2 regions of the Paenibacillus lacisediminis genome follow, and region 1 is predicted to be linked to the other one. Evidence: riboswitches for the same ligand, from Rfam matches in the RefSeq annotation. Region 1 holds a riboswitch; the other holds the start of a gene.
The links. Region 1 has a riboswitch for FMN ahead of ribD (bifunctional diaminohydroxyphosphoribosylaminopyrimidine deaminase/5-amino-6-(5-phosphoribosylamino)uracil reductase RibD). Riboswitches for the same ligand answer to the same signal wherever they lie in the genome.
Positions count from the first base shown of each region.

Region 2: another riboswitch for FMN. It lies ahead of ACLD72_RS10920 (DMT family transporter); the one in region 1 lies ahead of ribD (bifunctional diaminohydroxyphosphoribosylaminopyrimidine deaminase/5-amino-6-(5-phosphoribosylamino)uracil reductase RibD).

Region 1 is NZ_JBKIAX020000017.1:75,303-78,712, reverse strand. It holds gene ACLD72_RS25570 (MmcQ/YjbR family DNA-binding protein) at 1-220, shown strand, start outside; FMN riboswitch at 1,177-1,371, shown strand; gene ribD (bifunctional diaminohydroxyphosphoribosylaminopyrimidine deaminase/5-amino-6-(5-phosphoribosylamino)uracil reductase RibD) at 1,700-2,806, shown strand; gene ribE (riboflavin synthase) at 2,830-3,410, shown strand, end outside.
Region 2 is NZ_JBKIAX020000004.1:474,830-478,239, reverse strand. It holds gene ACLD72_RS10930 (MetQ/NlpA family ABC transporter substrate-binding protein) at 1-153, shown strand, start outside; gene ACLD72_RS10925 (LysM peptidoglycan-binding domain-containing protein) at 336-1,622, shown strand; FMN riboswitch at 1,751-1,921, shown strand; gene ACLD72_RS10920 (DMT family transporter) at 2,159-3,148, shown strand.

The DNA.
Region 1 (3,410 bases):
ATTTGAAAAAGATGATCATCTTTGCGTTAACCTGAAATGTGATCCTGAGCGATCTGATTTCCTTCGAAATGCATTTGAAGAAGTTAAGCCGGGATATCATATGAGTAAAGAGCATTGGAATACGATTATCTTAGATGGAAACCTTCCGGAGGATGATCTTCACGATATGGTAAAACATAGTTTTGACCTGACGAAACCCAAACATAAAGTGAAAAAATAACTTATTAGGATTTAAAACTATTAAAGAAAATAATGCTACTGAAGATAGCTGGACTTTTGGCGGAACCTATATATCGTTTTTACGTATATCGTTTTTACGCTTAGGAGTTGATTTATTGAAATGGAGACGAATCCCCGCAAAACAACAATAAATCCTAGTTGGAAGAAGTAAACTAACGGGTTGCCCTCTAATCAAGTTAGATGATGAAGGAAATAGAATAACCCAGACGGGGTGTCCATTTTCAGGCACAATTGATATAGCTCACCCTAGAAATGAGTCTTTTTTTGAGCCACCATATATATCGGATCAGACTTTACTCAAAAGCCATGTTCAGAGAGCAAACCATCATATACCAAATATAGACGATCCAAATTCGTTACGGATCTTTCGACAAAAAAAGTCAAATGATAAACTTGCTGTAAGCACCGATGGCGAGGGCTCTGGTCCCGCCATCAGTTCGAGTCCGTACAGACTACTCTTGCTGGCGCTACGTGAGCGTATCCCTCGAGCATCAACTCACGGCGCGGCCAGTACCAGATCACGGTCGAACAGGAGCAGCACGACGCGAAAGCTATGGGTACAGCCTGTTTCCACTGTGAAGGACCTCCGCCAGTGATCCCAGGTTTTTCTCGCCAGCGCCTAGGAGGCAGGTAGCCAGCCAGGTCAGGCCGAGCACTTTGCGATCCTTACCAAGCGGAGTCGCTGTCATCCTCCTATTTAGCGAGATTGTGTTCAAAATGTTTATTCTCAAGATTTAGGGTCTTCCAGTACTTTCTAGCAGCAACCTTTCCCAAAACATAAGCAACGGCTTCCGTTCCCTAAAGTTGAGTGCTGCAAACAATTCCGGAGGTGCACTGTGATGTTCCCCAGGGAGGCAGTGCTTGCGTTTTTCATTTTGTGGTGGTAACATTACCGCAGAGCCTATGACTTATCATAGGACAACAACCAAATAAGCTACAATCCTTCGGGGCAGGGTGAAATTCCCTACCGACGGTGATGGCTGAAACGGATGGCGGCAATTTTCGCCAGTGGTATCAATCCCTCCGCTTCAAGCACGAGTCCGTGACCCGCGAGGCGCTTGAACAAGCGCGAGCGGCTGAGCCGGTGAGATTCCGGGACCGACAGTATAGTCTGGATGGGAGAAGGAAAACGCGAAGAAACACGCACGTTTTAGTTATGTTTCAATTATTTTTATTTCGGGCGTGTTTGCAATCAAAGGGCTTTTTGTATTTCAAGTTCCGTAATTCACAAAGTTTAGTTGCGTGATGGAATGGTGGCTTGAAAATACGGCGTATTTAGGCTATTCGTCTTTTTGGCGGTATTGTCTTTGTCGTCTGCTCTTTTTGCTTGCGTAGGACAACTCTCATACAACCCTGCTGGATTGATTCCGGCAGGGTTATTTGATCTTGTTTAAGGTTTAGGTTTGAGGTTTTAGTTTGAGGTTTTTGTGATTTTGGATTCAGCGGGAGGCGAGAGGCAATGCAAGTGATCGATGACGATTACTACATGGGGCTTGCTCTGGACATGGCCGAGCGGGCCCAGGGCCAAACCGGCGTCAACCCGGTGGTCGGCGCGGTGGTCGTGAAAGATGGCGCGCTCGTCGGACTGGGGACGCATCTTGAGCGCGGCACGCCGCATGCGGAAGTTCATGCGCTGAACATGGCCGGAGCGAACGCCAAGGGCAGTACCGTTTACGTTTCGCTGGAGCCCTGCAGCCATTACGGTTTGACGCCGCCTTGCGCCGAGCGGCTGATCACCGAGGGGGTCAAACGGGTCGTCATTGCCTGCGAGGACCCGAATCCCCAGGTTGCCGGCAGGGGCATTGCGATGCTCCGCAGCCAGGGGATCGAGGTGAAAGTAGGCGTGCTCCGGGAACGGGCCCTGAAGATTAACCGGAAGTTTATCAAATTTATTACGACAGGGCTCCCCTATGTCACGGTCAAAACGGCCAGCACGCTTGACGGCAAAATCGCTTCCCGCACCGGGGACAGCAAATGGATTTCCAATGAAGACGCGCGGGAAATCGTGCATACGATGCGGCACCGGCATCAGGGGATTATGGTCGGCGTCTCCACCGTTCTTGCCGACGATCCGCAACTCACAACCCGGCTTTCCGTTCCGGGGCTGTCGCCGGTCCGGTTGATCGTCGACTCCACGCTGCGGATTCCCGAATCCGCCAAGGTACTGCAGGATCATGCGGCCCCGACGATCCTGCTGACGACGGAGCGGGCCAATCCGGCCAAGGCGGAGCTGTTAACAAGCCTGGGCGTGGAAGTGATGCACTGCGGAAACGGACCGCAGGTGGACCTCAAGCTTGCCCTGGAGCAGCTCGGAGCTAAAGGTATCTCGTCCGTCCTGGTGGAGGGTGGCGGCCGCTTAAACGGCTCGTTATTGCAAAATCGGCTGGTGGATGAAATTGTGTTGTTTTTTGCCCCCAAGCTGATCGGCGGCGAAGCGGCGGCGGTGAACTTCAAGTTCGACGGCTTTGATTTGATGCGGGACGCCGTCAGCTTGCGGGATATGGAAGTGACGCAAATCGGAGATAATGTGTGCATCCGGGGTTTTCCGGTTTGGAGCGAAACGTAAATGAGCCAAAGGAGGGATAAGAGATGTTCACGGGACTCATTGAGGAGATCGGGACGATGAAATCGATCGGCCGCAAGGGAGAAGCGATGCTGCTGGAAATTTCCGCGCGGATGGTCACCGAAGGTCTAAAGCTCGGAGACAGCATCGCCGTCAACGGAGTCTGTCTGACGGTCACTGCCTTTGACGCCGCCTCCTTTACGGTCGATGTGATGCCGGAAACGTACCGGAATACGAATTTGAAAGATCTGAAGCCGGGCAGCCGGGTCAATCTGGAACGGGCGATGGCGGCAAACGGGCGCTTCGGCGGCCACATCGTGCAAGGGCATGTCGACGGCGTTGGGAAAATCGTCGGCACGAGCCGGGACCAAAACGCGGTAGTATACGAAATCGCACCGCTTCGTTCGTCCTTGTTCAAATACATCATTCCCAAAGGTTCGGTTGCGGTGGACGGAATCAGCCTGACGGTCGTGGAGGCCGGTGGCGGGAAATTCGCGGTCTCGATCATTCCGCATACCCTTGCGGAGACGGTGCTGGCCATCAAACGCCAGGGAGATACCGTGAATTTGGAAGGCGATGTGCTGGGAAAATATGTGGAGCACTTGCT
Region 2 (3,410 bases), on a different contig from region 1:
ACCGTCGATTCCGCGTTTGCCATTACACTCGTCGCCCGTGAGGACAACAAGGATTCGGAGCCGATCCAAAAGTTGGCCAAAGCGATTTCCAGCCCGGAAGTGAAACAGTACCTGGAACAAAATTACGGCGAGATCGCATTGCCGGCGTTCTAAAAACGGGGCCTGGCACCAAAGAAGGGCCTAGCCTTAAGCGTGCGGTGTTGCGCTGTATGACGTCGGTCCAGCACGTCGGTCCAGCACAGAGGTTGGCACATCGGCGGACTGCCGGCGGCATAGGTCAAACTCCCTTCCTCATAAAATAATGGCAGCGAATTTTTTGTGAGGGAGGGAAACCGATGCAGATTCATGTCGTTCAGCGGAACCAATCCATATACAGCATCGCCGATACTTACGGCATCCCTTATGGCGATATCGTGGAAGCGAATGAAATCCCGAATCCCGACCGGCTTGTGGTAGGACAAACTCTGGTTATTCCGATCGTCGGCAGCTATTACCGGGTTCAGCCCGGTGACAGCTTGTGGTCGATCGCACAGCGGTTTGGAATCAACTACCGGGAGCTGGCTCGGGTGAACGGTATTTCACCGGACCGGACGTTGTCCGTCGGGTTTCGGCTGTACATTCCGCCCCGTCCGAAACGGAACGCGGAGTTTAACGCCTATGTGGAACCCCGGGGCGGGACCGTGGCCCCGGAGCTGGAGGAAGGGGCGCGGGAGGCCGCTCCACATTTGACTTATCTGGCGCCGTTCAGCTTTCAGGCGCGGCGGGACGGATCGCTGAAGGAGCCTTTGCTGGACAACTTCCCGGCTATCGCCAGAGAAAACCGGGTCGTGCTGATGATGGTCGTTACGAATCAGGAAAATGACCGGTTCAGCGATGAGCTGGGACGGATTCTGCTGAACGACATCGCCGTGCAGGATCGGTTTTTGGACAATATCGTGACGACGGCCGGCAATTACGGATTCCGGGATATTCATTTCGATTTCGAATTTTTGCGGCCGGCCGACCGGGAAGCTTACAACGCCTTTTTGCGTAAGGCAAAAGCCCGTTTCGAGCAGCAGGGCTGGCTGATGTCGACCGCACTGGCGCCCAAAACGAGCCGGGAGCAGCAGGGACTGTGGTATGAAGCCCACGATTACCGGGCGCATGGGGAAATCGCCGATTTTGTCGTGATCATGACCTATGAATGGGGCTACAGCGGCGGACCGGCCCAGGCCGTGTCGCCGATCGGTCCGGTGCGCAGGGTCATCGAATATGCGCTGACGGAAATGCCGGCAGGGAAAATTATGATGGGGCAAAATTTGTACGGCTATGATTGGACCTTGCCCTTCGTTCCTGGCAGCGTAGCGCGGGCGGTCAGTCCACAGCGGGCGATCGGGATCGCGGCCCGGCATAACGTGGCGATCGAATACAGCGCACGGGCGCAGGCTCCTTTTTTCAGGTACACGGATGAGGAAGGAAAACAGCATGAAGTGTGGTTCGAGGACGCCAGGTCCATCCAGGCGAAATTCGATTTGATCCAAGAGCTGGACCTCAGGGGCATGAGCTATTGGAAGCTGGGCCTCAGTTTCCCGCAAAACTGGCTGCTCATCGAAAGCAACTTCGACGTGGTGAAGCGGTCGTAACATGAGATGGTCTTGAATTTTCACGAATTTTCAATTATAATTTTCATGTGACTTTTGTAACAGTGGCATCGGGTTGATTGCGGTATGCTGAAACCAACCCAACATTTTTTAAAAAAATTCAAATGAATATGGATCTTCGGGGTAAGGTGAAATTCCTGACCGGCGGTGAGGTTCCTCTATTCCATGGCGAAGAGAGGGGCTTAAGCCCGCGACTCGTTTACCGCGTATTGTCTGCGGTTGGCGACTGACTTGGTGCGATTCCAAGGCCGACGGTAAAGTCCGGATGGGAGAAGATCAAACAAGCAAGTTTGAACAGAGCTTTTCTTTGCTCTGCCCAGGCTTATTTGGTCGCCCTCGCAACCCCTTTTTCACGAAAGGATTGCGGGGGTTTTCTGCGTAGACCCCATATTCAAGAAGGGGACATCACTATGAAAAATGCAAGTGCAAGCGGTAGAGTTAATGGGGTAGGAGCGGGGACAGGCAAGGTTGGTTTGCAGGCCGGCGGCAACGCCGGCACGCTGGCGGGAGCATCCGGAATGGCGGGCGCGTCAGGGAAGGCGGCAACATTGGCCGTGAACGCGGCCGCAAAAGGAACAGCGAAAACCGGGTTTTGGCTTGTCGTTCTGGGAGCCGCCCTCTGGGGTGTCGACCCGCTGTTTCGGATCATTTTGCTGAAGTCGCTGACTTCGGCGCAACTTGTTCTGATTGAACATATCATCATCGCTTTGGTGGCCGTTCCGGTGTTATGGAAAAACCGCACCGATCTTAAAGGGCTGGGCTGGCGTCACGCCGGAGCGCTGCTCTTTATTTCCTGGGGCGGGTCGGCGGTCGCCACCATCCTGTTCACGATGGCTCTATCGAGCGGTGATTTGAACGCCGTGCTGCTGCTGCAAAAAATGCAGCCGCTGTTCGCCATCCTGCTCGCCGGTTTGATATTGAAGGAGAAACTGCCGCGTCACTTTGCCGGATTGCTGGTGATCGCTTTGGCCGGAACGTACCTGCTCACTTTCGGATTTACGGTTCCGATCGGGCACTGGCGCGATTTCGTGCAGGTCGGCAGCCTGCTTTCGCTGGGAGCGGCCGCGCTTTGGGGCGGTTCGACCGTGATGGGCCGGCTGATGGTTGGAAAGATGAAGTATGAGACGGTCACGTCGCTGCGGTTTATTTTGGCGCTGCCGCTGCTGCTGGCCATCGCCTGGAACGAAGGGGCGGCCTGGAATCTGCCGTCCGGAGGCTGGCAAATCGCCGCCGTTTCGCTGAACATGCTTGGACAGGCGCTGCTGCCGGGACTCCTGAGCTTGCTCGTCTACTACAAAGGATTGACGACCACAAAGGCGTCGGTGGCCACGCTGGCAGAGCTAAGTTTTCCGATGGTCGGGGTGCTCGTCAACTGGGTAGCGTTCCAGCAGATGATTACGGCAGCCCAAGTGTGCGGATTCGTGCTGATCTGGGCGACACTGTTCATCATCTCACGTCAGGGCGGATCGCCCGCCGCGGAGACGAAAACGAGCAACGCGGGGGCTTAACGGTGATGAGGGATTAACTTGTTTTTTAACTGACTCAGGTTTTGGGGACCTCCATTGCGGAGGTCTTTTTTGTTGCCAAGAGGAATTTGGGGAGTATGGGGCTTTGGCTGGTCCGGTACCTTCTAAGGGCATATGTATGATTGCGCGCGGGTTAGTAAACATGCTGACCGGTGATTCTATTGGATATATCCAATAGAATCAGTTGAAATTCGCAGAAAAGAGCCCATCGCGGCAAATCTATTGGATTTATCCAATGGGACAT